One region of the Lysinibacillus sp. NPDC096212 genome, then DNA from elsewhere that is predicted to be linked to it. Evidence: riboswitches for the same ligand, from Rfam matches in the RefSeq annotation. Region 1 holds a riboswitch; each other region holds the start of a gene.
What was found. Region 1 has a riboswitch for S-adenosylmethionine ahead of ACIQ7T_RS11680 (Na+/H+ antiporter NhaC family protein). Riboswitches for the same ligand answer to the same signal wherever they lie in the genome.
Positions count from the first base shown of each region.

Region 2: another riboswitch for S-adenosylmethionine. It lies ahead of ACIQ7T_RS24480 (cyclase family protein); the one in region 1 lies ahead of ACIQ7T_RS11680 (Na+/H+ antiporter NhaC family protein).
Region 3: another riboswitch for S-adenosylmethionine. It lies ahead of ACIQ7T_RS12810 (MetQ/NlpA family ABC transporter substrate-binding protein); the one in region 1 lies ahead of ACIQ7T_RS11680 (Na+/H+ antiporter NhaC family protein).
Region 4: another riboswitch for S-adenosylmethionine. It lies ahead of ACIQ7T_RS25150 (bifunctional homocysteine S-methyltransferase/methylenetetrahydrofolate reductase); the one in region 1 lies ahead of ACIQ7T_RS11680 (Na+/H+ antiporter NhaC family protein).

Region 1 covers NZ_JBIWFQ010000010.1:15,336-23,897, forward strand. Annotated here, with positions in the region: gene ACIQ7T_RS11650 (antibiotic biosynthesis monooxygenase family protein) at 1-201, shown strand, start outside; gene ACIQ7T_RS11655 (CbrC family protein) at 241-1,071, shown strand; gene ACIQ7T_RS11660 (PA2928 family protein) at 1,479-2,585, shown strand; gene ACIQ7T_RS11665 (PadR family transcriptional regulator) at 2,724-3,041, shown strand; gene ACIQ7T_RS11670 (DUF2812 domain-containing protein) at 3,041-3,586, shown strand; gene ACIQ7T_RS11675 (DUF3951 domain-containing protein) at 3,943-4,101, shown strand; gene ACIQ7T_RS11680 (Na+/H+ antiporter NhaC family protein) at 4,708-5,988, opposite strand; SAM riboswitch class I at 6,097-6,204, opposite strand; gene ACIQ7T_RS11685 (hypothetical protein) at 6,444-6,791, opposite strand; gene crcB (fluoride efflux transporter CrcB) at 6,822-7,151, opposite strand; gene crcB (fluoride efflux transporter CrcB) at 7,148-7,510, opposite strand; gene ACIQ7T_RS11700 (VOC family protein) at 8,059-8,484, opposite strand.
Region 2 covers NZ_JBIWFQ010000035.1:20,301-28,862, forward strand. Annotated here, with positions in the region: gene ACIQ7T_RS24450 (TetR/AcrR family transcriptional regulator) at 1-408, opposite strand, end outside; gene ACIQ7T_RS24455 (erythromycin esterase family protein) at 558-1,982, opposite strand; gene ACIQ7T_RS24460 (hypothetical protein) at 2,164-2,517, opposite strand; gene ACIQ7T_RS24465 (DUF2225 domain-containing protein) at 2,541-3,236, opposite strand; gene ACIQ7T_RS24470 (Cof-type HAD-IIB family hydrolase) at 3,828-4,601, shown strand; gene ACIQ7T_RS24475 (DedA family protein) at 4,831-5,427, shown strand; gene ACIQ7T_RS24480 (cyclase family protein) at 5,480-6,217, opposite strand; SAM riboswitch class I at 6,318-6,422, opposite strand; gene ACIQ7T_RS24485 (YuzC family spore coat inner layer protein) at 6,569-6,985, opposite strand; gene ACIQ7T_RS24490 (MFS transporter) at 7,140-8,324, opposite strand; gene ACIQ7T_RS24495 (winged helix-turn-helix transcriptional regulator) at 8,435-8,562, shown strand, end outside.
Region 3 covers NZ_JBIWFQ010000011.1:88,984-95,905, reverse strand. Annotated here, with positions in the region: gene ACIQ7T_RS12825 (alpha-hydroxy acid oxidase) at 1-938, opposite strand, end outside; gene ACIQ7T_RS12820 (methionine ABC transporter permease) at 952-1,623, opposite strand; gene ACIQ7T_RS12815 (methionine ABC transporter ATP-binding protein) at 1,616-2,641, opposite strand; gene ACIQ7T_RS12810 (MetQ/NlpA family ABC transporter substrate-binding protein) at 2,747-3,580, opposite strand; SAM riboswitch class I at 3,671-3,775, opposite strand; gene ACIQ7T_RS12805 (pyridoxal phosphate-dependent aminotransferase) at 3,963-5,132, opposite strand; gene ACIQ7T_RS12800 (PhzF family phenazine biosynthesis protein) at 5,240-6,034, shown strand; gene ACIQ7T_RS12795 (carbon-nitrogen family hydrolase) at 6,117-6,911, shown strand.
Region 4 covers NZ_JBIWFQ010000038.1:2,949-11,510, forward strand. Annotated here, with positions in the region: gene ACIQ7T_RS25130 (YdcF family protein) at 1-342, shown strand, start outside; gene ACIQ7T_RS25135 (SEL1-like repeat protein) at 402-1,688, shown strand; gene ACIQ7T_RS25140 (protoglobin domain-containing protein) at 2,246-3,535, shown strand; gene ACIQ7T_RS25145 (protoporphyrinogen oxidase) at 3,808-5,196, shown strand; SAM riboswitch class I at 5,322-5,420, shown strand; gene ACIQ7T_RS25150 (bifunctional homocysteine S-methyltransferase/methylenetetrahydrofolate reductase) at 5,513-7,360, shown strand; gene metH (methionine synthase) at 7,353-8,562, shown strand, end outside.

The DNA.
Region 1 (8,562 bases):
GGATTTCTTCGTGTAGAAAGTGCTAGAGATGCTGAAGGGAAAGGAATTACTGTATCCTATTGGGAGTCACTAGAGGCCATCCAAGCATGGAAAGAAAATTCAAAACATCTAGTTGCACAGCAATTCGGAAAAGAAAAATGGTACATGGAATATAACGTGGAAATTTGTACAGTCATAAAAGATTATTCTTTTACAATGTAATCGGGAAACGTCAAAACCAAATTTAGGAGAATTTAATATATGACTATTTTAGAAGAATGGCATGAACAAAGAAGAAATTTTAATCCTTCTGATCCAGCCAGTATTAATCAAATGCATGAGTTTAAGGAAAAAGTGAAACTTCAAGAGCAAACTGAAGGTAATTTTAGGATACTCGCAGACATCTACTGTATGCTTAGGATGTATTCGGATGCCTATAAGATTTTCACTTTAGTTATGGATGTAGGGAACAAGAAAGATCAGAAAAAATTTGGATCAATAAAATATTACATAGATAATCCGAATTGTGTGAAACCTTTGTATCCTTGTAAAATTAGAGAGGATAAAATAATTAAAACAATAATACCTAAATTTAAGTATTTGCCAGACCCATTAAAATCTAAAATCTTTGAAGCGGAAGAAGATGTAACTTGTGATTGCTGCGAACAGGAAGTAGATGTTTATTATACTGGAAGTATTTATGCTGTTGAAGAGGTTGATTATCTCTGTCCTACATGTATACATAGTGGTGCAGCTGCTAAAAAATACGACGGTTCTTTCCAGCAGGACTTACTAAATGATGAGAATGTTATAAATTCCAGTTTTACTGAGGAAGTAATGTGTAGAACACCTGGTTTTATTAGTTGGCAAGGTAATAATTGGATGGCTCATTGCTCAGATTATTGTGCATTTATTGGCTATGTTGGCTGGAGTGAGTTAGTGGAGTTGGGCATTACAGAACAATTTGAAAATTATACTGGTTTTTCTATTGAAGAGTTATCAGAATCACTTATGAATAATGGGCATCATCAAGGGTATTTATTTCGATGCTTAGAATGTGGTCGCTATGTCCTTTATTCTGATTTTAGTTAAACGTGAAAAACAGTATATCTTCATTCAGTAGAAGACTCCTACCTCTTAAAGTGGTGAGATGAATGAGGATGTGGTTTCTTTTCAAGGTGTCCAAACATCTACTGAAATAGAGGAACTCAGTCTAAGAACGCCACGTCCTGTGGCAACGACTGAGTGACCAACATCGTATTGGCCTAAAGCCTCCGGTGGATGTTACGGATTTTTTAAAGGAATGAATAAAGGAAGTTAGCCTAAAACCTTCGCATCCAGCTAAAACGGCTAACTGACCTGCATCGGTAAAAACACCACGTCCTGTGGTATTACCGAAATGACCGACATCGTGTCGGCCCTCGTGCAGGCCTGGGCACAATTCAAAATCCGAACGCAATTACGCCGAGGCGAAATTGATCTGATGAGGGGGAGGAGAATTGGACAATTTTTTTCAACGTTATATAGATTCATGGCGTTTTAATGGTTGGTTTATCCACGATATCTTTTTAGGCATTGTCATTGGCGTTGGGCTTTTATTAGTATTGTATGCTTTGTTCAAACGCCGATTTAATTTTGCTCTTGTCATAACTTTTATCCTGTACGCTTTTTTAGGGAATCTTTTGATGATTGCCTTTGGTTTAGCTGGTCGAAGCTTCCCTATCAATTCAGAATCACCCATATATACAGATAATGCACAGAAAATTGCTGTCCAAATGGTTAAAGGATCTGAAAATAACGGTACAGGTAATGGCATTACGCAAATTATTTCACATCATCAAATTATTGCGATTAATTTGCAAACAGGTGAAAAACAGTGGACGAAATCCTCTTCAAGTAAAGAGACTTTAATAGGCAATTTTATGGGGGGACTTCTTGTTCATCATCGTGACGGTGAATACGGGAAACTTTCATTATTAGATATGAAAACGGGGAAAGAAAAGCTCTCTGAAAAAGAATTTACGGAAAAGCATAAACAGTTAATAGATGTTTTAGATATAGGTTCTCACAATATAGTTTTATTAGAGAATAATCTTTATTTAGAGGGTGTCGATGGGAACTTTTATCGCTTCGATGGCAAGAAATTAGCTGAAGATAACAAAGCTGAAAAATATCTTTCTACAAAATTTTTCATAGAATCCGATATTCCAGGTTATTTTGCTTCGCACAATCAACCGTTGGAGGATTATGAAGAGGTTCGAGAATTTAGCAGCAATGTATTAGCTGAACCTGCCATACAAGTATACAAGAATTTAGATCCTGCCGTATTAGATGTTGATTTGCAACAACAAACAGCTATTGTATCTTATCGACAAACGAAGCGAGAAAGTGCAGACAGTATCGTATTATTATATGACATGAAAAACCATCGCATTATTTGGGAAGAAAATATAGGTGTTGTTAACGCTGAGCAAAAAAATCCGGGTGTTCGTACATTAGAGAACTACTTTGCGATTCAAGCAGGAGATGAGTTTTTGTTGTTAGATAAGAACACGAAAAAAGAAATGTTCAGATATCAGCTACGTTGGAATCGCCCAGTTCAGTGAAAATTAAAGAGCGTAGAATTATTTATCCCCTCCAAGTAACGACTTGTGAGGGGGTTTTTTATAGAGTTGCTCTATATATCACAAAATGATATATTATTTAATGATATATCATTTTGTGATATATTGGAGGTGTAGACAATGAAATCATTAGAGCAGTTAACAGATTCTGTTTTTTATATTATGGCTGCCTTAACGGAGCCTCGCCATGGTTATGCTGTCATGAGTTTAATAGAGGAGACAACAAAGGGGACTTTCGTAGTTGGTCCAGCATCCCTTTATACAATTATTAAAAAACTATTATCTGAACAACTTATTCAGCTACATGATGATTCGGATTCTCGGAGAAAGGTCTATGTCTTAACGGATAAAGGTCGAGAAATATTGCTCGAAGATATTGAAAGAAGAAAGGTCATGATTCAATTGGCAGAGCAGGGACTACAAAGGGGGCAAAAATAGTGCGAAATAAGAGATATATGGCATCATATGGTTTAGCTTTTTTTGAGGAGCGCGATATGAAAGAATTAAGTGAAAAAGCGGCAAATGGGTGGCATTTAAAAAGATTTCGATGTGCTGGCTATGGGCTAGAGAAAGGTGAACCAGAAGACGTCATTTTTAGTATTGATTATCGTAAATTACCGAAGGATGAAGAAGAGGAGTATTTTGAGCTATTTGCTTACGGTGGCTGGACACATGTTTGTTCTAGTGCAGATATGCATATTTTTAAGGCAGCACCAGAAACTACACCCATATATAGTGACGCTGAGTCTTCTATTGATAAACTAGCGCGTCTTGCAAAGCCTGTAAACCTAGCTGCATCTATTTCTCTTGCTATAACGATGGTTTTGTGGATATTTATGATGTTTACCACTGGGACAATTCAACACGTTGCAGAGCAAGGATTTGAATATTCCTTTATTTTTACTGTTCCAGCAGTGATGACTTCTGGTGGAGTATACTATCATATGTGGAAGAACCTACGATTAAAATCAAAGCATATATAAAGAACGAACAGCTGAAGTTTATCAGCTGTTTTTTTCATGTTCGGTAAAATGAGGGGGTGGGTTTCTGTTTCAACTAGGCGATTTCGATGAGCCGCTTGGTCCAAGCGTAGTGTTATGAAGAAAAGATAAACTGAACCACAGGAAAAATTTGACTTCGTGCCGAAGTATTAGTATGTAGAATATAGATATCTAATTATTTCGAAAATAATTGGGGTGTTTTAGATCATTATATTACAATCTAGGCATGTCCAATGTTTGATGACAATATAATAGTACAGTTGCCTACATTAATTAGTAGTACACTTGCAAAGTAGGAAAACTATAACTAACTACTCAGTGAGAAAGGATAGGATGGAATGAATATTGGGAATAGTGTTGCGCTTATTGTAAGTCTGATTTTTTCAAGCATTTTGGTTCGGGCAATATATCGCGTTTTTGTGAAAAAGAAAGTACCTACTATGACCTATACACCATATGATGATGCCATGAATGGTAGAGGTAAACATGACAATTAAGTGAGTGGTTACAAACATCAAACAGTAAGCTGCAGGCTTCATGTAACTAATAGTATAAAATATGAGAATCTACTATTATTTCAATAAGAAATAATAGTAGATTATTTTTATTTTATCAATGATAAGATTTACGAAGGAATTTTATCCTGTATTTGGTATTATTTAATCAAGGGACAGTCAATAATTTTGTGTAAATGACAATCCAACCTTTTCGTATAGATCAAAGAATGATTTTGTTTTTAGGAAGGTTAGTTTCAGACATAGCCGAGGTTGATTATGTAGGTACAGCCCTTACTTTTCAAATGTGTATTGGTTTCTTACTTACTATATTTTCAATAAATCTAATCCCTATTATACTGAGGATCATTGGATGGGAGTGGATCTTTACAATATTAGCGATTGGACCTATTCTTGGAATTGGATTTATGTTCAAATATAGACGCTACGAAATAACTAATGAGAAAGTGTAATTGTAACTTTTAAGTATTATCTCTATCACAAAAAATGAATAGCCTCAAATAAAAAATCCAATCGTTTTGATTATTTCTTTCAAAACAATTGGATTATTTTAATGGTAAAACAATATTTTTTTTTAAGTGATGAAGCTCAGGCTTTCTTTTCTTTCGGGTATCCGATGAGGATAGCAATGGTTCCGCAAATTCCTATAAGGACTGGATAGAAAGAGTATTGCAGCATGCTCACTGGCGATATTCCGGCTACGCTTGCGGCTGCCAGGAATTGGGCTCCGTATGGCAGTAGACCTTGGATCGTACAGGAGAAAATATCTAATATACTTGCGGATTTTCTCGGCTCAATCTCATACTGTTCAGCAATATTTTTTGCAAGTGGACCAGCAATTAAAATAGCAATCGTATTATTGGCCGTAGATAAATTTGTTAAACCCACTAGGCCGGCAATGCCAAATTCAGCACCTTTTTTCGATTTAATCCTTTTTGTTGCAAGGTGAAGTAGAAAGTCAATCCCTCCGTTAAACTTAATAACCTCCACCATTCCAGCTATTAATATCGCAAGGAATGCCATTTCATACATGCCTGACATTCCTTCGCCGATCTTTTGAAAAAGGCTCATTAAGTGATAGCTGCCATCCGCTAAGCCAACAGCCCCGGCAAGAACAATCCCAGATGCCAGAACAAGGAAAACATTCATTCCAGCTAACGCTAAAATAATAACCAAAACATAGGGAACAATTTTTACCCAACTATAGCTTAAATGCTCCACTTGTGCAGTTTCACCCATTGTGATAACTCCTAAAATAAGGCTCGTTACAATAGCTGCCGGCAACACAATCCAAAAATTCACCTTAAATTTATCCTTCATTTGTGCACCTTGTGAACGAACGGCAGTAATTGTTGTATCTGAAATAAAAGATAAATTATCGCCAAACATCGAACCGCCAACAATCGCTGCCATTACTAAAGCCATGGAAAGGTCGATATGCTCGCTTATCCCAACTCCAATTGGAGCCAGTGCAACAATCGTTCCCACCGATGTACCCATTGATAGGGAGATAAAGCAGGCGATGATGAACAAGCCTACGACAAGTAAGTTTGGCGGAACGACCGATAAAGCAAAGTTTACAGTGGAGTCCACTGCCCCCATGCCTTTTGCTACCGCTGAAAAGGCACCAGCCAAGAGAAAAATAATGACCATCAGCATGACATTTAAGTTTCCTGCGCCTTTGCAAAAAATATCAACCTTTTGCGCAAACGATTCTTTTCGATTCATTGCCAAAGCCACAGCGCCTGAAATAGAAATGGCTACAATGACAGGGAAGGCGTAAAAATCACCTGTAATAACCCCTGAACCAATAAATAAAATTAAAAAAACAACAAATGGGATCAGCGCCCATGGATTCTCTTTCTTCATGTCTACCTCCAAAAAATAAAATTGGACACGTCTTTTGTCCATTCTTTTTACGATAAAAAGGCCTCTTCTTGTAACAACAAGAAGAGGCCTTATATCTATAAAACACTCCTCTTATCTATCAAGCCTTTGCCTGCTGGATTTGGCACAGTAACTTAAATCATAAGTTCCGCTGCCGAGATTTCATCGGGCCAGTCCCTCCATCTCTCTTGATAAGAAGCAAATATATTATTTTTTTTCACAATAATAAATATTATAATAAAAAGTCGATTTTTGCAACATATTTTTAATCAAGCTTGGTTTAAAAGCTATATTAATTAAGGAAATTGAACAAGTAAGAGGTTTAGAGGATAGGAAAGCGTGAATTTTTGGTGTCGCTGTTTTTACGCAGCACAACTTGATTTAACAACTGAAAGGGGGAAAAAGGAGGCGCCCTTAGAATTGGAGGGGCGCCTCACCTAAAACATTTGTGGTAAAAATTCCGTCATAAAGCGTTGATTTTTACGTAGCCATATTTTTAAAATCATACGATGTGTTAGGAGGCGTTGTCTTTTTTGTGGTCTAGCCTTTGCTTCTATTAAACTTTGTAGTAGAGTGCATGTTTCTGTTGCCAATCCTTGAGGATCAACGAGGACGTCAAGTTTATAATCAATTAACTGAGCAGCCTGAACCTTTGCAAGTAATTGTGCAAAGCGAGTATTCATTTCTGGAAAGTTTTCTTCTAGTTCTAAGTCGATTAAAGTATATAATGTTTGTTCAATTTCAGCTTCGAGCGCTTGTAATTGTTCAATGGACGGCTGTGTCAAAAAATCACCTCTAGTATTTCAAAAATGCTGCTACACAAGGACAAAGCCAAGTGCCGCGAAAAGTAAACCGAATAAAACTGTAGTGCATATATAAATAATCGCTTGCCTCCATTTTTTCTGCTCTAAGAGTTGCAAACATTCAAAACCAAATGTTGAAAAGGTCGTATATGCTCCTAAAAAACCAAGCCCTATAAACTGCCAAATCCAATCATTTGGATGTAATGCAAATAGAAAGCCAAGTGCAAAAGAACCTGTTATATTAATAAAAAATGTTGCCCATGGGTATGTATGGACAATCAATCTTCCTAGATAAAATCTTGTTAGTGCACCCAAAAATCCACCGATACCAATCATTATCATACGAAGCGCCCCTTTGCTAGTTTAAATCCTAGCCATGCACAAGCTAAACCGCCAAAAACACTTACAAAAATATAAAGAACGGCTTGTAGCCATTTACTATCCTGCAAAAGTAATAGCGTTTCTAAAGAAAATGTTGAAAAGGTTGTAAAAGCACCAAAAAAGCCAGTACCAATTCCTATAATAACAGGTGTTCGCTTTGTAAACGTTGTAAATAGCCATGCTAAACAAAAGCAGCCAATTAAGTTCATACAAAGTGTCGCAAATGGAAAACCACCGTTATTTGAAAGTACTAGACCAAGGCTATATCGACAGATGGCACCCAAAAATCCGCCGATTCCAACAGCTAAAAATGATTTCAAAGTAAAGACTCCTTATTAAAATGTCTATATTAAAAAGTGTATCATGAGATACCCATTTTAGATAATAGTTAGGCGTTAAATTAAAGTTGGGTGATAAATTAAAAAAGTTAGGCGATAAATTTAAAAATTAGGGCGATAAACCTTGAAATTGTTCCGATAAATTGATTTGGACCCTATCGAACTAGCTTTGTTCGACAGGGTCTTCCAGCGATGTTTCAATAACATGTTTTAATTGAAAAATAGAAGATTGTTGACTTTCGCTCTTCTTGAAAATAAAGACAGTTTCTATTATTTCGTTTAACTGCGGCAAACCATAATAGTAAATGTTGGAGTAGTAGTAAAGGTTAATTAGTTAACACAGCCAATCGTATTGTCTATTTGTAGGAATCAAGGACACTTCTTACCGATTTTATTTCCTTCATCGTAAAAGGAACTTGATTCTTTTAGCCACTCTGCCATCGCACGTGTATACATATAGCATCTGCTTCACACAAGTAGTGTAACAGATGAACTTGTTTCTGCTGTTGCAATCATGTCATAATTTATTACTATGATTGATTATTAACATTGTCAATGACAGTATCGAAGTCTTTATTGGAATCGACACTTTCAGTTATTGTAAAAACATAACCATCTGGATCTTCTATCGTTAATTCTTTTGCATTCCATGGTTGAACTGTCGGCTGTTGAATGATTTTCGTTTTATTTTCTAGTGCAGCCAGATAAATACTATGAATATTATTAGAGAAAACATTAATAATGACAGAGTTAGAAGTGCTGACTTCTTCATCCTTTAATAACATTAAATCTTGATACTTGGCTCCTCTCAAATGTGTCATGGAAGTTGTTCCGTTCGCATCTGGGAAATCAAATACCGAATTGAAATTGAGTACGTTTGCATACCATTCCTTTGATTTTTCAATATTTCTTACTTTTAGCTTTACGAATAAGGGCATTTGATAAAATTCATTCATGTTTATTTCCTCCTTTAGGTTCATACAAACTAACCATAAAGGCTTACGTTGCGTTAAAGTCAATACAAAAAGTTATAG
Region 2 (8,562 bases), on a different contig from region 1:
AATAATTTTTTGAATGCCTGGCGCAACAACCAGTATTCCTTCTGTGATGCGACTATAAACAAACTCAGCAGAATTCATTTTTAAAGGGATGGTGGATAGGTTTTCTTCTTTGACACTTTGAGAAATTGAAAAAGAAATTCCTTGCCTTAAACGTTCTAAAGCATTTAAGTTTTCTAAATCGGATATTTCATTAAAATAATTATTTGCCATCAGCATTTCTTTTGTAATGGCATCAATAACATCAGCACGTGTTTTAAAATGATGATAGAAAGCTCCTCGAGTGATATCTCCCACATCATCTACAATCTCTTGAATTGTTACATTGTCCCAACCATTTACAGTGAATAATTTAACAGCTGATTCAATAATTCTTTTTCTTGTAACTTCTGGATATTTATTTCTGGCCATAAAATATCTCCTTATAGATACATTCGAATGTATTTATAATAATAGAGTGAGACATTTTAATTGTCAACAACATACTATTTAATTCAAAGCAGTTAGAAAAGAACTAAAAAATAGCAAACTAGAAAAACTAGTTTGCTATTTTTATATTCTTATTTTATATAATGTGGTTTACTTACTTTATCAATCAGCAGAAGGCCATCATATTGATCTCGTGGAACAAGACTTTCTTGAATCATTCCCCAGCTATACGATAAACGTGGCTCAAACATCCATGAGTTTCCTCGCTCATTTTGACGGTTTCGCATGTCGATAAATGTGTATGGTTTATTTGAAGATGATAGAATATCCTCGATTGATCCTTTTACTGTCGGTAAAACGGCCATAGGTTCACCCATATTGTTTGCTGTTTCGCCACTAGTCATATAAAGACCAAGTACATAACTATATTTCTTATAGATATCTGGTAGACGTTCACCCATCAATTTTACCGGATAAGGAGAACCCATTACTTCGGATTGTGCTTTACGAATATGGTCATTATGCGCCCAGACGATAAATTTTTCAGTTGGATAAATCTCCTCTGCTAACCAAAGAAGGTTTTCCATCATTGATTGGTCACGCCATTCCATTGTCTTTAAAAAAGAATCATATTTATTTTGTTCTAAATCAATATTTGATTGAATTGATAGTTCTACATAGTCGTCTGCTAAACGGATACGGTCAGCTAAAGTACGTTCCATAAGCTTTACAATATGAGGCTCGCTCGGATAAGCTGCTTTTAACTCTTTTTCTTTTAGCTGAACTTGAGATTTTACTTGTTTATACACTTCGATAATGCTTGGTTTCGCCTTTTGGTAGCCTTTTAGATCCGTACCAAAGCTCCAGTCTACAAGTTGCTTCTCTACTTCACTGAACTGTTTAGCAAGCTGACTATTTTGCAGCCACTCACCATTCGTGAACGCACCTTGCTGTTGAATATCAAAGCCTGCTAATTTCAAAGGTTTATCGGTATTCTGTGTTTTTTTAGCATACTCAAATAACGGCAGTGTTTCTTTTGACCACCATACACCAAAAATAGCATCCTTCATCGTTTGTTGCGCTGTTTGTTTATCAATTTGTCCTTGCGCATTCATGGCATTCCCCATACCGCTTTCAAAGGCTAGGACATTGTAGCCCATTTCTTGGTGTAAAAATTGAATTAAACGTGTTTTCGCTAGGCTAAATTCTGCTGCGCCATGTGAACTTTCCCCTAAAAAAACGATGCGCTTATCATGCAATAAAGGCTTTAACATCTCTAAATCTTCAAATTTAGTGGATGGAATGTTTTGTTGACTAATTGCTTCAGGTTGAATAGATGTTAAGCCGTAAGCATGATCGTTTGTCCACTTTTTCCAATCTTGAAGTGTTTCATTGGATGTGCGGGCTTGCTTTACTTCTAAATTGTTCTCCAAAGCTACACGTTCTTCTATCGCTGGAACTGCTGCCGATGCATTTGATACTCCGCTGAACGCTGTAAAGCTTGCTAACGCAATACTTAATGATAATAAAACCTTACGATTCTTACCTTTTGTCACTTTCTATCAGTCCTTCGCTATATGTTAAGGTCAATTATAGATAGTGAAGTTTAAAGTAAAAGGGGAGTTTGTTTAAATTTTGTTTAAATTTGGTTGGGTGTCATTATTTTGGGTTATTCGAGCGGAGGCAGATAAAAAAACATCTCCATAGCGTATGTACACTGTAGAGATGTTAACTATTTTATTTATAGTGATACGTGCTAGCTCTCGGATTATTCCGCTGTATTTGATTGAACCATGCACGATCCTTTTCCTCTTGTTTTAAAGTGTTAACGATGGTTGATGAGCAACTAACACAGATTTTTGCCTGAGTAACTTGTCCGCAGCGCTCACAGGGTGCGCCTAAATTAGGGAAAATCGATTTTTTAAATTTTCCTGTTTTTACCCATTTATAGAGTAGCTCAGATGAAACCCCAGTTAATGTAACTACCTCATCGTTCGTTAAATAGCGATTATTTTTTCTCAGTAAAAAATGATGTAGTTCTGAAAAAATATCTTCTTCTCTCACATCAATCCTTTTATTAAATAGCTGCATGTTGATTATTCTCCTCGTTTACTTCAATTGATGACTTCTCCTATATGGTCATTTACATTGTTAGGTTGCTCATCATATTTATAATTTTCCCAGCGATTTCGTGCTAGTTTTCGATATTTATTGGAGACATTTCGATCTGCTATTAGTCGAGAGAATCCTTTTTTCGCTTCAGCAATATCTCCGAGTCGAAGGCTTAATTCTGCATGTAAAAATTGAATTCTCTCTCCGCCCTCTTGATTGGATGCAAAAGATTTGCTGTAAAAGTCCCTTGCAGCAAAGAGGTAGCGCAATTCTGATTCATGATCATTTTTTAAGCGATATAGCCAGGCTATTTTTAGTGCGAAATTAGCCATAAGAAGTGACTCTTCCATTGATGCCCTTGATACAAGATAAGCTAATTTAAGGCTTACAATGGCATCATCGATTGTACGTTCCTTGCACATATCCATTGGTTTTTGAAGCGCTTTTATGTATAGCTCATCAATAAGAAGCATGAAAGGCCCATATGTTCTTGTCATAGATTTGTGGTAAGCATAGCCACAATGTGGACAGACGGCAACTTCATACAATAACGGGTTTAAACCTTCGTAAACGGGCATGAAGTCTGTTTGTTCTTCGATAATTTTATATCGATTAGGGCGTACTTTATATGTGGTAAAATGCTTCTTGCAAAACTTGCAATCCACACTACTTTCATAGTAGTAAATGTTAAATGCCATAAGAATCAACTCCTTTACATAAAAAACGATTATTATTTCTTTTGTTCTATTTATACGATGGACAGTATCGTTCAATGTGTTTAATTTAGTTACCTTTATATTAACAATTCTATGTTCTTTGGTATACTCCTTTAGAATTATTAAAATAAAAATGTTCATTATTTTCTTAGTTATTTGGAATTTCAATATGTACCCGTAATAGTATTTATCGGTGTAGTTAAAGCAAGTTATACATTCGTTTTAGTTTGTCAAATAACGTACAAATTTAAATAATTATTGATGTTTTTATTATAAAGTTGAATGTGTAGGCGATAATGCCTATTTCGTGATTTTGGTATAAAGATGTTTCTTAATGTAAAATTACAAGTATATTGATTGGGGAAATATAGGATTATTATTAAGCAACAAAGGGGAGTCACTCAACACTCGCCTGTAGTGGAAAATGACATTTATATCAGGGTGATCGGAGTAGGGCTGAGCGACTTCTTGGAGATCATCGTCACAGGTGTTACCCGAAGTGGGCCATGTTATGGTGAGGTTCCTCTAAATGATATACCTAATAAAATTGTGTAAAACGATAAGGAGCGAACGATGGATTATAAAATTGTATTTTTTGACGTAGATGGAACGCTTGTTAATTATGAAGATGGTCGTATTGAAGAAAGTACAAGAACCGCTATTAAGCAATTAAAAAACAAAGGAATTCATATTGTTGCTGCTACAGGAAGACCCTTGTCAATGTGCCAAGATTTAAGAAACATAGGCATAGAAACGTTTATTACAGCTAATGGTGCCCATGTTAAGTATCAAGATCGAGTAATACATAAAATGCCTATTGCAAAGGAAATTGTCCACGCAGTTAAGGCTTTTGCTGAAGACAATAAACAAAGTCTATCATTTTTTACAGAACAATTATCGATGAATAACGTCCAAGAAGAAAAGACATTAAAAGCTATGCAAGAAACATTATCTTTGCTAGAGTTTCCTGATATTAATGAAGATATTTTAACGCAAGAGGTTTACTTAATGTGTTTATATGGCGATGAGGATATTGAGAAAAAGTATACTTCAAAATTCCCTCATTTATTATTTAAAAGGTGGCACCCGTATATTACAAATGTTTTGCAACATGATGTTTCTAAATCTATTGCTGTCCATGCTGTACTAGATTATTTCGACTTGAGTCCTGGGGAAGCACTTGCTTTTGGTGATGGAGATAATGATATTGACATGCTGGAGCAGGTTGGCTTTGGTATTGCAATGGGCAATGGTAGTGAAGCATTAAAAAATGTCGCTAATTATGTAACGAAGAAATCAACTGAGGATGGTATTGATTATGCTCTTCGGGAGCTACAAATAATTTAATAGAGTAGTAGCCGAGAAATGAGATTTATAGCATGAATCGACCACTATACAACATTGGAGAAAGTTTTTAAAAAGAAATAATTTTTCCATCTATACAATCTACAGGCAGTGATAATAAATCCTGGAGAAAATTGTATTAAAGTCATAATACTCATAATATTGTTTGCTTTGAGTTATTATAAAGCTATCTGTAAAAAGAAATTCATTATGCTTTAGGTGGGAAGGATTTATGGCGCATCACGTGCAATCTCTAATAGAACATTACGGGTATTTTGGCATCATTCTTATCCTAGTTGGCGGGATTGTTGGGCTGCCACTTCCCGATGAGATATTTTTAACATATGTAGGATATAGCGTATATAAAGAAACCCTCGCACATATTCCAGCTTTAATCAGCGCTATGGTAGGTGCGGCAGGGGGAATTACTCTGAGCTACTATATAGGCTATAGATTTGGGCTACCGTTATTGCAAAAATACGGTCCAAAAATCCACATTACTGAACAGAAAATTGACTTTACTAGAAAATTATTTGCAAAAATAGGGCCGGGATTATTATTAATAGGATATTTTATTCCTGGTGTGCGTCATCTTACAGCATATATTGCGGCTATCAATAATTATCCTTATAAAAAATTTGCTTTCTTTGCCTATACGGGAGCAGTTATTTGGACATTTACTTTTATTACCTTAGGAAAGGTACTTGGGGAGAACTGGCGTTATGTTGGGGTATATTTATCCCGCTACAGTATTTATCTTATAGTATTGTTCCTAATACTAATGTTAATCGTTTATTTTATTTTCAAAAAAAGGAATTCGCCAAAGTAAAAAAGGTCTGATTCAATACCTACTCAGGTTGTGAATCAGACCTTTTTATCTTTTAAGGCAATATTGCAAATGAACGCACAGGGAATCCAGAGGCTTTCTCAGGCTTTGGTACAATATTGAAAATAGCAGCACCTTTTGGAGGGAGCTTATCCAAATTTGTCATGAGCTCAATTTGGTAAGTATCTTGCTCAAGCACAAAATATTCGCCATCTAGCTTACCATTTTTACGAAAATCTGTTGCTGAATCCGTATCAAAGGTTTCGTGGCCAATAGCACTTACTTTTCGTTCGCCGAATAAAAATTGTAACGCTTCTAATCCCCAGCCAGGAATATGATTATTGCCATCAGCGTCTTTGTTGCTGAAAGATTCTTTATCTGGCCAACGTTTACTCCAATCGGTACGCAACGCAACAAAGGTACCTGTTTCAATTTCCCCATTTTCAGCTTCAAAGTCAAGAATATCTTGAACACTTAACGTGAAGTCGTTATTTACTTCGGCTTCTTTTGATTTATCAATAACGATTAGTGGTAGCACTAGTTCTTTTAGCTCCAATTCCTCTAAATAGCGTGTATCTCGCACAAAATGGATAGGTGGATCGATATGTGTTCCGTATTGCCCAGGGAAAGTGAATTGCTGCGCAAAGAAGCCATCATCATGGGAAAATAATGTTTCAAATTTTGCATCATCAAACATAAAGAAGTGGGGCGAATTAGGACCAAATGTATGTGTTAAATCCACCCATTCTTTCGATTTCAATAGTTGAATTGCTTGTAAAAGTTCGTTTGCCATAATATCTTCCTGCTTTCTTTTAATTATTTTTGGATGTAACAATAAAAAAGAGCCCTCCTTGTAGAAAGAGGACTCTTGTGCAAAGCAACTAAAGTAAGTCTTCTCATCTTCAAGGCTAAATTTCGCCAATTGGAATTAGCACCATACCTATAGGCTGGTTGCTGAGACTTCATAGGGCCAATCCCTCCGTCTCTCTTGATAAGAAAAAACAATATAAGAATTTTCAGAAATAAAGATTACAAACACTTTAGCATATTTATTTATAGTTTACAAGTTCAATAGGGATACAAGGTTAAAATTCATAAAGATGCTAAAGGCAAAAAAAGTGGCCCTCTTCAAAGGGCCAACTCTTCACCAATTCAAAATTAATGTTAGCTTACAACAGCCTTGATCAGTAAATGTTATTCGAAATCCATCTGGTGTATAGTTCGTTTCGAATTTTAAAGTAATGCCTGTTGACGTGATTAATTTTTCAACTTCTGTTTTATTTGATTGCTGTGCTGCGTTCATAAGATCATGTGCAAATGGCTCGGATTCATCAATTTTATCCGTAAGTATCTGTGCTTGCTTCATAATAGCTTTGATCCGTTTCGCAGAAGTCTTCAATCTATTTGTATTGACGGGTGGAAATGGACTTCTATTCGTTGGGTTTGTTGGCATTGCTAGCTGTCTAAAAGGTTGTTGAGTAGTTGGTTGATTGGCCATTGCCCATGCCCATGTTGGATAATAATTAGGATAGACAAAATACGGATAAGGATTGTAATACAACTAAATTCCTCCTATCCTATGCTGATACCATATATTATGTACAACAAAGGCTTTCGGTGTTTCCTGGGGGCATCCGATGAACCGCTTCACTCCAGGGTCTCGTCTGCCCAAGGAGTCACCCGTTGATAAAAACTGAAATTGTTCCGATAAATCTTCAAAGTTTGTTTCTATCAAAGAGTAACCATAGAAATGTAGTAGCTGCGGCAAGCATCACCATGCCGAATCCGTATATAGGTGTATGAGCTAATGATTGGTGGCGAACGATGATTCCTCCAATGTATGATCCTAGAAAAATACCAATGTTAAAGGCTGAAATATTTAATGCTGAAGCCATTGAAATAGCTGATGGTATATATTTTTCTGAAAGCTGAACGGCATAAAGCTGTAATCCCGGTACATTCATAAACATAAATAGCCCCATCATAAAGACCATTATTAATCCAACGATTGATGATTCTAAAAAGAAGTTGATGCCGAGTAGTGCTAATGCTAAGCCGATAAAGATAATAAAGATAGAACGTAATGGATTATTATTAGCAAAATGACCACCCAGTGTATTACCGATAGCAACACAGATACCGAATACAACTAAGATAATGACAATTGCTTGAGGTGAGTAGCCCATATATTGCTCTAATATAGGGGAAACATATGTGTATACTACAAACACGCCGCCGTATCCGATTGCTGTAATAAAGAGAATTAATAGCATTTGTATGTTCCCTAATACTTTCCCGATATCTCGAATAGATATTGGTTTACCTTTCGATAACTGACTCGGCACAAGCAGAGTATTACTAATTAACCCGATAATACCAATTAAAACAATGAAAATGAATGACATTCGCCAGTCAGTTACTTGTCCAATAAAAGTTCCTAGCGGGACGCCTGTGACAGTTGCTAATGTTAACCCTGTGAACATAAAAGCTATTGCACTTGCTCGTTTATTAGGTGCCACAACATCTGCAGCGATTACAGAGGCAATAGACATAAACACGCCATGTGCTAATGCTGAAATAACACGGCCGGCAAGTAGTAATGAGAATGAGGGTGCTAGAGCTGCAAGTAAATTCCCGATAATAAAAAGCACCATGACGAGCAGCAATACATTTTTACGACTAAGGCGCGATGTTAAGGCTGTTAAAAGCGGTGCACCAATAGTTACACCTAGTGCATATATGGATACGGTTAAACCCGCAGTACTTAACGTTATACCGAAATCTTCTGTAATTAATGGTAGAAGTCCGACGCTTATAAATTCTGTAGAGCCAATACCAAAAGCACTGATCGCAAGTGCGAGTAATGTTAGTTTAGCATTCGGCACTTTTGTATTTTTCATTCTATTAATATCTCCTTTGATTTTTTGTATAGTATATAGTAATATTCATACATGCCTAAAAGTTATATAGGGTACTTTTAGTTACTTTTGAATATTACAGGGGGTTTACAATGAAAAAAGTTTATAATATCGGTGTTGAAGCCACTCTTGAAGTCATTGGAGGCAAATGGAAACCTATTATTCTTTGTCATCTTAACCACCATGGTCAGATTCGTACGAATGAATTTCGCCGATTGAT
Region 3 (6,922 bases), on a different contig from region 1:
CGATATACACCGCTATCTAAAATAACAGGAATTTGCCCATTTACAGCTTTCACAATGCCAGGAAGTGCATCAAGTGAACCAATTACGCCATCCAATTGGCGGCCACCATGGTTGGATACGATAATTCCGTCAATGCCGTTTTCTATAGCTAGTTTTGCGTCTTCAGGATGTAAGATTCCCTTTAACAAAATAGGGAGATTCGAACGGCGCTTTAATTCACGTACATTGTCCCAATTTAATGTTGGATGGAATATATTTTGCAACACGCCTTGTACATATGACTCAAATGAATCATCTGGTAAGGAAGCAGTAAAAATAGGGTCATTCATATAGTTTCCTCGTGCATACCCAAGCTTTAATGGTGAAAATTGATTGCGAACATCTTCTTCACGCCAGCCAAGCATGACTGTATCTACAGTTAAAACGATAGCCTCAAAACCGGCAGCCTCGGCTCGAGCGGCCATACTATAGGCAATTTCCTCATTTGTTGACCAATATAATTGAAACCATTTAATAGCAGTGGGAGCTGTTTGTGCCACATCCTCGAGTGCGTAGCTTGAAACTGTGCTTTGAATATAAGGGATTTTTAATTGATCAGCTGCACGTGCTACGGCTAGCTCTCCTTCGTCATGCGCCATTCTGTTCATGCCAACAGGAGCAAATAAGAACGGAGTTGGGTGTACTTTTCCGAACAGTTCAATTGATGTATCAATACTTGAAACATCCTGTAAAAAGCGTGGAATAATAGAGTATTTTTCAAAGGCTGTACGGTTATTCCTTAATGTTTGCTCACCGCCAGCGCCTGAACGGATGTAACCAAACGGACCAGCTTCCATTTTTTCTGCAACTGCCTTTTCTAAATCTGCAAAGCAAATAGGAAAGGGGGCTTGTGCATTAATATTTTTTAATAGTAGATCGCTATGTGTTGTCTTTGTCATCATAATCCTCCTACTAATCTTTTTTTAACTTCGCAGCAAAGCGGTTACCTATTGATTGAATAATCTGAACAAGAATGATTAAGATAAACACTGTCGCATACATTACATCGACCTCATAGCGTAAATGACCGTAACGGTATGCGAGATCACCTAGACCACCAGCACCAACCATTCCTGCCATTGCTGTTGCTCCTATAAGACCGATTGTGGCAATCGTTAAACCTAAAATAATGGATGGGCGCGCCTCTCGTAATAAGACATTCCAAATAATATGACGACGTTTAATACCCATTGCTGTATAAGCTTCCACCACACCTGGATCAACTTCTAAAAGTGCCGTTTCCATAAGTCGCGCAATATAAGGCGTTGTATAAACAACAAGCGGTACAATAACACCTTTTACACCAATAGTTGTGCCGACGATTAGCTTCGTAAACGGTAAAATGAAGAATAGTAAAATAATGAACGGTACAGAGCGGATAATATTAATAAATAAATTGAAAAATTGATAGAGAAATTTATTTTCAAACGATTGTCCTGGGCGAGTTAAAACAATTAAAAGCCCTAATGGGATCCCTATTAAAATAGAGAAAAATAATGAAATCCCGACCATTTGGAAGGTTTCGATAATGGATTTCCCAATAACATCTGACCAATCTGCAAAGAAGCTTTGAATGCTATTCATTTAATTCGCCTCCTAATTCCTCAACGCTTACTCCGTTTTCTGTAAAATACTTAAGTGCTTTTTCTACGATATGTGCTTCACCGTGTAGATGCACGACAATATTACCGACAATGCCGTTTTTTAATTCAATGATATTGGCGGTTAAAATATTCGGTTGAACATCATAAACTTTACTCACTTCTGCTAGTAATGGTTTCCCTGTACTTTCACCAAGGAATGTTAAACGAATAACACTTCCTGAAACATTTAATTGCTCGATAAGGGAAGGGGATAAATTACGTTGAGAAATGGTATTTAAAAACTTTCGTGTCGTTGGATGCTGAGGCTTTGAAAATAGGTCTATAGCAGAGCCGTATTCCACAACCGCCCCTGATTCAAGAACAGATACATCGTCGCAAATTTTTTGAATAACATTCATTTCATGTGTAATGAGTAAAATAGTGATGCCTAGCTCGCGATTAATTTTCAAGAGAAGCTCAAGAATGGCGTCAGTTGTTTCGGGGTCGAGTGCACTTGTCGCTTCATCACTGAGCAAAATCTCAGGCTCTTGGGCAAGGGCACGTGCAATAGCGACACGTTGCTTTTGACCACCTGAAAGCTGGCTAGGATAGCTATCTAATTTCTCTGTTAGGCCAACAATTTCTGCATATTTTGCAACGCGTTTTTTCACTTCGGAGTCGTTATAGCCTAGAAGCTTTAATGGTACCGAGATATTGTTGTAAACAGTCGCTGTTTTTAAAAGGTTAAAATGCTGGAATATCATCCCGATTTTTTGACGAGTTTTGCGAAGGTCGTTTAGAGAAAGGGAAGTAATATCTACATGATCGATTAATACCTTTCCTGTTGTTGGACGTTCTAATAAATTGACACAGCGAATAAGAGTACTTTTTCCTGCACCACTGTAGCCAATAACCCCATGAATTTCACCTTTTTTGACATGCAAGTTAATACCATCTACTGCTTTGACGATACCATTTTTAGTTTTAAATTCTTTTGTTATATTTTCTAGTTGAATCATACGGTGATATCTCCTTTCTTAGTCCTTCTATAAATCAAGAATCTGCTAGCTTTCCTGTAGGAGTCCCGCAGATTCTTGATTTTATGAATGGTCCTTAATCGTCACTTACCAGCTTGGAATTACAGAGCCTTGGAATTCTTTTTCAATAAAATTGCGTACCTCATCAGATTGATAAGCTTCAACAAATTTTTTGATCGTTGGGTCATCTTTGTTTTCGGCACGTACTACAATGTAATTCACATATGGAGAGTCCGTAGATTCTAAAAGAATGGAGTCTTTTTTAGGATTAATGCCAGCATCAAGAGCGAAGTTTGTATTAATAGCTGCTACATCTACTTCACTAAGCTGTTTTGGAATTTGTGCAGCCTCTAATTCAATGAATTTCAAATTCTTTTTGTTTTCTTCCACATCGCGAATAGATGCTGTTAAGTCTGCACCGTCTTTTAATTTAATATAGCCCGCCTCTTGAAGGACAAATAGAGCACGAGCCCCGTTTGTTGGATCATTTGGTAATCCGAACGTTGCACCATCAGGAACGTCATCAAATGATTTATATTTCTCAGAGTATATGCCTAGAGGATTTAAAATTGTTTTTCCAACTGGCACTAAATCTGTATTGTGATCTTTGTTAAATGTCTCGAGGAATGGCTTGTGTTGATAACTGTTTACATCAAGATCGCCCTCTGCTAACGATGTATTTGGTAAAACATAATCAGAGAAAGATTTTACTTCTACCTCTAAGCCATTTTCTTTGGCAACTTTTGCTACAACCTCAGCAATTTGTTCGTGTGGACCAGAAGTTACACCTACTACAATCTTATTTTCATTAATAGCCTTACTTTGACTATCCTTACTATTTTCTTTAGTACCACAGCCTACTAATGCTGCTACTAATGTGAGACTTGCTAAACCTAATAAAATTTTATTTTTCTTTTTCATGAAACATACCTCCAAAGTTTTTTTATCGGTTTTTGAAAATAAAAAAAACTCTCTTAAAAAAATTAAGAGAGGCTCATAAAAAAGTGTCCTCTCTTATCTTTCAAACGATGATCGTTTGCAGGATTTAGCACCTTCCTTAAAAAAGGAGGTTGCCGAGCTTCATAGGGCCAGTCCCTCAGCTACTCTTGATAAGAGATTTATAATATTTTTTTGTAAATCCGATAGAACTAATATAAATTATAGGATATAGTAAGTCAATTGAATTTTTAAAATTTTTTATTTTGTTATAATATTTAGTTGCGAAAGAATCCGCAAGAAAGAGACAAAACTGTTCCCATAGCAAGTTTGAGCTAATGGAACAGTTTTTCGGGTAGAGTCTACTTCATGAGTTAAATAAGTTTAATTTTTCAATTCTACTGATCGCTTCACGTAAGCGGTCTTCGCTAACAAGTAAGCCAACCCGCACATAGCCTTCACCATATTGACCGAAGCCATTGCCTGCAGCTACTGCGATATCAGCTTTGTCGAGCAATAAATCGGCAAATTGTTCACTCGTAAAACCTAATGGAACAGGGAGCCATGCAAAGAAAGAGCCTCTCGGTGCTGTTACTTGCCAACCAATTCGCTGAGCTTCTTCGATCAGTACGTTTCGTCGACGCTCATAAGTCGCACTTAGCTTATCCACGCAACTCTGGGAAGCAGTAAGTGCAACTGCCGCGGCTTGTTGCACGGCAGGGAATTGACTACAAAATAGATGATCTTGAATAAGGTTAATGGCTGCAACAATATCAGGGTTACCAACTGCAAAACCAATGCGCCAGCCTGCCATATTATACGTTTTGGATAATGTATACATTTCGATACCGACATCTTTTGCACCGTCAGCTTGCAGGAAGCTGATAGGTTTATTGCCGTCAAATCCAATCGCCCCGTAGGCAAAATCATGTGCTACGATAATATTGTGCTCTTTTGCAAAGCGTACTGTTTCCTCGAAAAATTCAAGTGTTGCAGTACCGCCAGTTGGGTTATTCGGGTAATTCAAGTAAAGCATCTTCGCCTTTTCTTTTACTGCATCGGATAAAGCATTATAATCAGGCAGAAAATGATTTTCTGCAAAAAGAGGCATAACTTCAAAATTAACATCACCTAATACGACACCTGATAAGTAATCTGGATATCCAGGATCGGGTAATAGCATAGTATCACCGGGGTTTAAAACGGCTAACGGTAACTCAACAAGACCAATTTTCGTACCACCAAGAATAGCTACTTCTGTGTCAGGATCAATGTCAACATTGTATTCGCGTTTGTAGAAACTTGCAGCTGCTTGGCGTAATTCTGCTATGCCACGAAATGGAGAGTATTTATGATTTTGAGGATTTTCTGCCGCCTCCTGCAATGCTTTAATAATATGTGGAGGAGTGGGTTGATCTGGATTACCTTGACCAAGATTAATAACATCACGCCCTTCAGCAAGAGCAGCGTTTACTTTTTGCACAAGTGCTGCAAAAAATTGAGTTGGAAGTAGCTGTAGTTTTTTTGAGAATTCCATGCATGTCCACCTTTTTCAGAATATAATAATTATTAAAGATATGATGCACATAATATTACTTTTTTTAGTAATTGTCTAGAGCCCAATAGTTTATGAGGTGAGGAAAATTGAACAAAGTCTCGTATTTTATCGTCAATGCTTTTACTACAGAGCTTTACAAGGGAAATCCCGCAGCAGTCTGTTTACTTGATTCACCAATACCTGAGTCGACCATGCAGAAAATTGCTCAGGAGATTCCCGTACCAACAACAGCTTTTGTCCAAAAGAAGGATCATGATTTTTTTCTTAGATGGTTTACGCCAGCAAAGGAAATACCAATTTGTGGACATGGAACAATCGCTAGCGCTTTTTTACTTTGGAAACAAGGAATTGTACCCGTCAATTCTTCGATTACATTCCAGACTGTAAGCGGTCCTTTGCAAGCAAATTGGTTGAATGAACTAGTTGAAATAACAATTAAGAAGTACCAGTTAGAAGAGATTGAATGTCCTTTGGAGCTTGAGGAATGGCTTGGTGTGAAACCAACATATGTAGGGAAAACAGAATTGGATTATATAGTGGAGCTAAGTCACGAAGAGTATATTGCAGATTTCAAAGCTGATTTTCATGCGATGAAACAGTTCCCGGTACGTGGTGTTTGTATTACAAGTCGTTCTAAAGATGAGGGAATTGATATAGTCTCAAGATTCTTTTCTCCAGCACAAGGCATTGATGAGGATCATGTAAATGGTTCCACTCATGGTGCGCTAGGACCTTACTGGTGTGAAAAATTATCAAAAGAAAGTATCGTTAGCAAACAGCTTTCAAAACGTGGTGGATTATTGTACGTTACACCAAAAATAAAAGATGTGGCAATTGCGGGTTCGGCTGTTCAAGTATTGAGTGGTGAAATATTAATCTAAATATTTGAGCTTAAACCATGGAAGTAAGGTTGATTTATTGTAGTATAAATACAGAACAGTACTGTCTAGAGGAGGAATAGTAATGAAGATTGGTTGTATCCAATTAAATGTAGGTTTTGGCAAAGTAGAAGAAAATTTTGCTCGCGCTGAGGACAAAATTCGTGAAGCGGCAAAACAAGGTGCAGAAATTATTGTACTACCAGAAATGTGGAATTCAGGCTATGCTCTTGAAAAATTATCAGAGCTTGCAGATGTGGATGGAGAGCGTTCGAAAGCATTTTTATCAAACCTAGCGAAAGAGCTTGGCGTACATATTGTTGGTGGCTCTGTTTCAACGAAGAAGGGCGATAAATTTTACAACACGATGTATACGTTTGATAAAAATGGAGAGTTAGTAGGTGAATATAACAAGGCACATCTTTTCCGTTTGATGGACGAGCATTTATATTTAGAAGCTGGGGATGAGATGAATCGCTTTGCACTTGGAGAAATCGAGGCTGCAGGCGTGATTTGCTACGATATTCGCTTCCCAGAATGGCTACGTGCTCACGCCTTAGAAGGTGCAAAGGTCTTGTTCGTACCGGCGCAATGGCCGACACCGCGTATCGATCATTGGAAAACATTGTTGCAAGCACGTGCCATTGAAAATCAATGCTTTGTGATCGCTGTTAATCGCATTTCTAGAAAGGTAGAAAACTTCAATGGTCAATCAATGATTATTCAACCATGGGGCGAAGTGCTGTGGGTTGGAGCAGAGGACGAAGAAGTAGCTGTCATCGACGTGGACTTTTCAATTGTCGACGAAGTACGAGGCCGAATTCCTGTTTATGACGACCGCAGACCAGGATTATATAACGGAGTAGTTACCGAAAACTAAAATCTGCTAGC
Region 4 (8,562 bases), on a different contig from region 1:
GAACATCAAATACCAGCTAAAAAAGTATTAATGGAAGATCAATCTACAAATACTGAACAAAATATGGCATTCTCTAAAAAAATTATGGATAAGCATGCTCAAGGAAAGAAATATCGATCCATATTCGTAACGAATAATTTTCATGTTTTTCGTGCAAGTATTTATGCAAAAAAGGCGAAGCTTGATGCACAAGGTGTTGGTTCGAAGACTGCCTTTTATTATGTACCTAATGCATTTACTCGCGAATTTATCGGATTATTAGAAATGTATAAATGGATGAATGTCACTGTATTTTTGTTTATTACATTGTTCATTGGATTAATCTTGAGAGCATATGTGTAACCAATTTAGAACTGTCTTCCATATAATAGTGGCAAGATAGCGTGCAAGGGGGGAAATGAATGTATGGGCAATTTTTAGCAAAAAAAAATAAAGAGCGAATTGTATCTCTGCAAAAGCTCACGCAAACACAAGATACATGGTTTGCGCAAAACATAAATTTAATAACAGTCGAACAAGTACAATTAGCAACCTTGCACAAAATACTATATCAAGTTGTGCAAGGACTGTTGAAAAAGAATCAACAACGACACTTACAAATTATACATCCAGAACAGACGAAGTCAGTACAGGAGAATGTGCTAACGCTTTTAGCTGAATATGATGATTTACTGCGTGATGCAATTCCACTCCCTATCTATATTTTTATTTGGCAAATTTCTTCACTGGAGAGGTTATCCAATTGCAACGAAGTTGTAGATGATGTACTTGATATATTGGAATGGTATTTTATTCACCAAAATGAACAGGTTGAGGCGTTTGAAGAAGAAGATCTAGATCATGAGGAAATCATTGACTTATACAAAGATGCCATTGAGGAACAGGATGCTGATGCACAATTTCAGCTTGGAGAATATTATAGTGCAGTTGACGGCGAATATTTCCGACCAGAAAAGTCAATAAAGTGGTTTGAGTTAGCAGCGTCACAAGGAAATGCCGATGCACAGTATGCACTTGGTAATTTTTATTTTGAAGGTCTAGGTGTTCAAGAAGACTATAATAGAGCTTTTATATTGTATGAGGCTGCAGCAAATCAAGGGCATCCAGATGCTGCGAATAATTTAGCAGATATGTATTTTAACGGTGAGGGAGTACCAGAAAATTTGGTACTTGCGAAGAAGTGGTTCGACTTCGCTGCACAACAAGGTGTGGCAGAGGCTATGTTTACCCTCGGAATTATTTACGAGCAGGGATTAGGAATCGACAAAAATGAGGAGCAAGCATGTAGCTACTATAGAGGATCTGCTGAAGCAGGCTATGTTGAAGCGCAATACAGGCTTGGAGGAATCTATTTAGAGGGACGGTTAGGGCAAACGAAAGATGTGAACCGTGGATTATATTGGTATGAAAAAGCTGCAGAGCAATATCATGTAGATACCTTTTATGATTTAGGCTTCATTTGGAGCCAGGGGTTAACAGGTATACGCAATATTGAAAAGGGTATTCATTGGTTTAAACAGGCTGCTCTTCAAGGCGATTCGGAAGCTAAATTACAATTAGGGCACATTTACAATAAAGGAGAAGGAATAGCTAGAAATATTAAAGAGGCTATAAAGTGGTATGGACTTGCAGCAGAAGCAGGAAGTGAGGAGGCTGCAATTATACTGCAAGAATTGAAAGGAATGTAAGTATTTTTTATTAAAAAATAATAGGTATTTAGATTTGATTATCGATATTTTGTATACAGGTCTTAGGTTCTTATTCAAGGGTGTTTTGTAGGTGTATATCACTACAAATGACTGATTGTAAAAATATTAAATCAACAAATCGGTAATTATTTCAAACTAAAACAAGGAAAAAATAAGGATAAAAAAATAGAGATGATGTAAATTGGCTACCCAAAAGTATTGTGGTAGCTTTTTTACTGCTTTAGATAATAGGTTAGATAACAGGGACTTTTTATATAATTTAAGGAAAAAAATGTATACCCGAAAATTGACAGCTATTTATAAAATGTATAATGTATATGAGTGATTTTGAAAGAGTAGTTAGAAGCAATAGCTAGTAAAAAGATTGCGATTTTTAGCTGATTGTAGCCCGTAGCAGGAATCAGCGTCATAAGTAATGTGATGGCTTATCACTAAAAGTTGGGGATGAAATCTTCCTAATCTTTTATATTTTTGGTAGACGAAATTAAATTTTTCTCAGCTTTTCAAAAGTACACAGCATGAAAGAGGGTAAATGTGTGATCTTTCAAAAACAGAGAAAGACAACGGCGTTAGATTTAAAGCAATACATTGTAAAAATGGATTTAGCGAATTGCCATTCAATAAAAAAGCAAATTGATTTGCTCAAATTGACAAAGAGGGATTTACAATATTTAAAAGCCTTTCAACCTTTTGTAGAAGGCAGTATTGATAATATTGTTAATCGATTTTATGAAATGATTGGAACTGAACGTAGTTTAGTAGATATTATTAATAAACATAGTTCCGTGGAGAAGCTGAAAATTACATTACGACGTCATATTATTGAAATGTTTAATGGTACGATTGATGATGAATTTTATCAAAGACGAATAAAAATTGCTAAAGTGCATGTCCATATTGGGCTAAAAACACAATGGTATATTTGCGCATTCCAAGATTTAACAGCATCATTTATTGACTTGGTTGAAGAACATGTTAATCATCCAATGGATCAGCTTAATACAATTCGAGCAATCTCAAAAATTTCTAATTTTGAGCAACAATTGGTTTTAGAGGCGTTTGAGCATACAATTGAGCAAATTCATGAAAAAATGGAACGTAGAAAAGAAGCGATAGAGCAAGAAATCGTAGAGTCTTCGGAAGGTCTTGCCACAATATCTCAGGAAACGAACAATTCATTTCATCGCTTAAGTGGACAATCAGAGGAAATTAAGCAACTAGCGAAAAAATCACTTCAAGTGTCGACTATGGCTGAGAGTCAGGCATTAGAAGGTCGTGAACGATTAAAGAGTCAATCGCAAAATATGAATACTATTATTTGCTCGCTTGATGATATAGCAGAAAATATTGCACAGTTGACAGATATGTCAAAGGAAATGGAATCGATTATGAATGTTGTAACAAATATTGCTAATCAAACAAACTTGTTGGCTTTAAATGCGGCAATAGAAGCGGCTCGTGCTGGAGAAGCGGGTAAAGGCTTTAGTGTTGTTGCAGATGAAGTGAGAAAACTATCGAATCAAACAAAGGAATCTGTCACATCGGTAGCAACGTTACTACATAGAACGAATGAGCGGACAGATAAACTTGTTCAGTCGCTTAGTAATATTCAAGAAGAGGTAGCGTCTGGTGAGGGAAATATGGTTCAAACGGAAGGGCAATTTACTAACATATTAGAAGCTATGACCGAGGCGAAAGACCAAAATGGTCGGATGGAAAAAGAAGTACAAGCAATAGTAGACGTACTAAGTGAATTAGGTATTGCCTTTAACGAAGTGAAAAACTCAGCTGGAAAACTAGCTAGCTTTGCACAAAATTTAAATTAATGAAGAGAAAAGCAAAAGGCAAAGAAAATTGTTGTTTCCTATTAAGGCGCTACACACTTTAAGGCACAAATAACACTATATTAATTGTTTATATATAATTTCCGTTATGGAGATAAAAGCCTCTAGCGAATATATGCTATTTGAATATAAAAAAATGGAGCTGTCCAATGTGCTGGATAGCTCCATTTTTGCTAAATTTGTAAAGGGTTTAACGTAATTTTTGATAAAAAAAGTTTATACTAAATAAAGAACTAAAAATAGGGGCGGTTAATATGAAAACAGTTGTTGTATTAGGTGGCGGAATTACGGGATTGTGTACGATGCATTATTTACAACGCCAAGTTCAGGAGAAAAACTTAGATGTAAAACTTGTACTTGTTGAAAAAAATACATACCTTGGTGGCAAGCTTCACTCTGCATATGAACAAGGCTTCATCATGGAAACTGGAGCAGATTCTATTGTAGCGCGTCATAAAGGTGTCATGGAGTTAGTAGAGGAACTAAACTTTGAACAAAATCTTGTGTACAACGAAACAGGTATTTCGTATATTTACACAAATAATGAGCTACATGCTATCCCAGCAGACTCAACGTTCGGTATTCCTATGAGCCTACAATCTCTCGAGGAAAGCACGCTTGTATCTGAGGAAGGTAAAAAAGAAGCGTTAAAGGATTTAACAATGCCGAATGAAAGGTTTACAAAAGAAAGCTCGATTGGGGAATTTTTAACGTATTATTTAGGTGAGGAGCTTGTTCAAAACCAAATAGCGCCGGTACTTGCAGGTGTATATTCTGGAGATTTAAATCAACTTTCAATTGCTTCGACTTTACCGTATTTAATCGATTACAAAAACGATTACGGTAGTATTATTAAAGGTTTTGATGCAAACAGGAAACAATTTGTGAAAGCCTCCAACAAAAAATTTATTTCATTTAAAAATGGTTTATCGTCACTAATTGATCGACTTGAAGAAACATTAACGGATGTAGAAATTATAAAAGGGATTGCCACTACTAGTGTTAAAAAGCAGGAGAATCTATACTCTGTTACGTTAGCAAACGGTAAAATGATTGAAGCAAATCATGTTGTATTGGCACTGCCAAATGAAGCGGTACAAAGCTTATTACAGGATGAATCGTTGAACGGCTATTTTAAACAATTTAATACTGCATCCGCCATTACGATTTATTTAGGATTTGATGTTCCCGATAATAGATTGCCAGCAGATGGAACAGGCTATATTGTGTCACATAATTCGGATGTTATTTGTAATGCAGCAACGTGGACAAGCCGCAAGTGGAAACATACCTCTGCAGAAGGGAAATTACTTGTACGACTTTTTTATAAGAGCATTAACCCTGAGTATGAGAGATTGCGTATGATGACAGATGAAGAGTTAGCAGCAGTTGCTCTTGAGGATGTAAGAAAAAGCTTGGGGATTGAGGAAAAACCAACTGTTGTTGACGTGACAAAATGGATCGACCAGATGCCGAAGTACGACTTGGCACATCGTGAAGCGTTGCAAGGTCTCTTACAAGAGCTCGAGAAAAACTATCCAAATTTATCAATAGCGGGATGCTCATATTTTGGAGTAGGCATAGGTGCATGTATTCAAAACGGTAAAAAAATTGGTGAAGAACTTGTAGAAAAACTATCGTAATTGTTTGATATAAATCAAAATATTATAAATTTCGTAAAAATTATCCTTTGTTCAGTGAAATAGTCTTGACTCAATCGTTCGTAAACGATATGATTCTTTTAATTATTTAAAAAATTCATACTAAATTCTTATCAAGAGAAGCAGAGGGACTGGCCCTATGAAGCTTCAGCAACCAACTTAATGTCAGGTGCTAAATCCAGAAGACCGTGTGTCGAAGATGAGAAGGAAAACAATTACGAAATGACGTAAAAGCCTTCTTTTTTTATGAAAGAAGGCTTTTTTTTATTTTAAAGATTAGGGAAGAGAGGTTAGTTTTATGGAATTGCTTGAAAGGTTAAAAACGCAAGTTCTAACAGCAGATGGTGCAATTGGTACAGTTTTATACGGCTACGGCTTGGAGTACTGTCATGAGGAAATGAATGTACAGAGACCTGAATTAATTGAAAAGATTCATAGAGAATATATTGCAGCTGGTGCTGATATTATTCAGACGAATACTTACGGAGCTAATGCCATAAAATTAGCCCGCTATGGGTTAGAATCTCGTGTACAGCAGTTTAATGAAGCTGCTATAACGATTGCAAAACGAGCAGCGGCAGATGGTGGACAATTTGTTTTAGGTACAATTGGAGGAATCCGTGGTATTCGTAAAAGTGACGCAACGTTAGAAGAAATTTTAGCAACCGTTGATGAGCAGGCAACAGTTTTACTGGCAGGAAATCCAGATGGTCTTTTACTTGAAACTTATTATGACTTTGAAGAGCTAACGGCGACTTTAACAATGCTGCGAGCTAAAACGAAATTACCGATTATCGCTCAAGTTTCTATGCACGAACCCGGAATTTTGCAAAATGGAATGAGCTTAAATAACGCCTTATATAAACTTGAAGCGTTAGGTGCAGATATCGTAGGAGTTAACTGTCGCTTAGGCCCTCACCATACTATACAAGCATTTGAAGGAGTAGAGCTTCCTGAGAAGGCATTTATGTCAGCGTATCCGAACGCCTCTCTTCTTGATTTGGAGGATGGGCGTGTCGTTTATGAGTCGGAGGCAGATTATTTTGGTCGAGCAGCTGTAGCGCTTCGTGATCAGGGGGTACGTTTAATTGGTGGCTGTTGTGGAACGACACCAAAGCATATTGCTGCAGTGAAAAAGTACTTAGAGGAGCTATCCCCGGTCGAGGAAAAGTATGCAAAACCAGAAAAAGTAGAGGTTGTCCGTGAGGCAGAGCCAGCAAATTATGAGCCATTACATGAAAAAGTAAAACGTGAACGCTCGGTTATTGTGGAGTTAGATACGCCAAGACATTTAGAAATTGAAGGCTTTATTGAAGGTGCAAAAAAAATATATGAGGCGGGCGCAGATGTAGTCATGATGGCCGATAACTCTCTTGCTTCTCCAAGGATTAGTAATGTCGCAATGGGTGCCTTACTGAAAGAAACACACGGGGTACGCCCGTTAACCCATATAACATGCCGAGATCGTAATTTAATTGGTCTTCAATCACATTTAATGGGATTAAATGCACTAGGGATTCATGATATTTTAGCAGTTACTGGAGATCCGACAAAGGTAGGCGATTTCCCAGGAGCAACTAGCGTTTATGACGTATCTTCAATGGAGCTGATCCAATTAATAAAACAATTAAATGAAGGTGTATCGTTCTCAGGGAAACCGCTTCGTAAAAAGGCAAATTTCTCTGTAGCGGCTGCATTTAATCCTAATGTACGTGTACTAGATCGCGCTGTCTCTCGATTAGAAAAGAAAATTGAACATGGGGCAGATTATTTTATTTCACAGCCTGTTTATACAAAGGAAAAAATCGTGGGAATTTACGAGGCGACAAAGCATTTAGAAACACCAATTTATATAGGCATTATGCCAGTAACGAGCTATAAAAGTGCGGAGTTCTTACATCATGAAGTGCCAGGCATCAAACTATCTGATGATGCATTAGCACGTATGAGGGCTTGTGGCGATGATAAGGAACGCGCAACACTAGAAGGAATTGCAATTGCTAAAGAATTAGTAGAAGTAGCAGCGGAATATTTCAATGGTATTTACCTCATCACACCATTTTTACGCTATGATATGACGCTAGAATTAATGAAATTTATTGAGCAATTGGATGAACAGAAAAAAGGGGTAAGTATAAATGGCTAAGCACATGATTGAAGAGCAACTAGAGAAACGAATATTAATTCTTGATGGCGCAATGGGAACAATGCTACAAAATGAAAATTTATCAGCAGAGGATTTTGGCGGCGAGGAATATGATGGCTGTAATGAAAATCTCGTGCTAACTAGACCAGATGTGCTTGAAAAAATTCATGGAAAATATTTAGAGGCTGGAGCAGATATTATTTGTACAAATACATTTGGAAGTACTCCACTTGTATTAAATGAATATGATCTTGGTGCGAAAGCGGAAGAGATTAATAAACGCGCTGTAGAAATTGCACGCAAAGTAGTGGATGAGTTTTCAACATCCGACTGGCCACGTTTTGTAGCGGGGGCTATGGGACCAACTACAAAAACCTTATCGGTTACAGGTGGTATTACATTTGATGAGTTAGAGGAAAACTTCTATGTTCAGGCAAAGGCATTAATCGAAGCCGGGGCGGACGTTCTGTTGCTAGAAACTAGTCAGGATATGCTAAATGTTAAGGCAGGAACATTGGGGGTATCTCGTGCCTTTGAAGCAACGGGAAAAGAGCTACCTGTGATGATATCGGGAACAATTGAACCGATGGGAACGACACTGGCTGGTCAAACAATTGATGCTTTTTACATTTCCATCGAGCATATTAAACCATTATCAGTTGGTTTAAACTGTGCGACTGGACCAGAGTTTATGACTGATCATATTCGTTCATTAGCAGAGCTTTCAACAGGCTATATTAGCTGTTACCCGAATGCGGGCTTACCAGATGAGGAAGGCTGCTATCATGAGTCACCTGATTCATTGTCACAAAAGCTAAAAGGCTTTGCAGAAAAGGGCTGGCTAAATATTGTCGGAGGTTGCTGCGGTACAACGCCAGCACATATTGCGGCTATCCGAGAGGTGCTAAAGGACGAAAAGCCTCGCCAATTACCAGATGCAACCCATGGTCATGTAGTATCAGGGATAGAGCCATTGGTGTATGACGACTCTATGCGTCCATTATTTATTGGAGAACGGACAAATGTCATCGGCTCTCGTAAGTTTAAAAATTTAATTATTGATGGGAAGTTTGAGGAAGCGGCAGAAATCGCGCGTGCTCAGGTGAAAAATGGAGCACATGTTATCGATATTTGTTTAGCAAATCCTGACCGCGATGAACTAGCGGATATTCGTGGCTTTATGCAGGAGGTTGTAAAAAAAG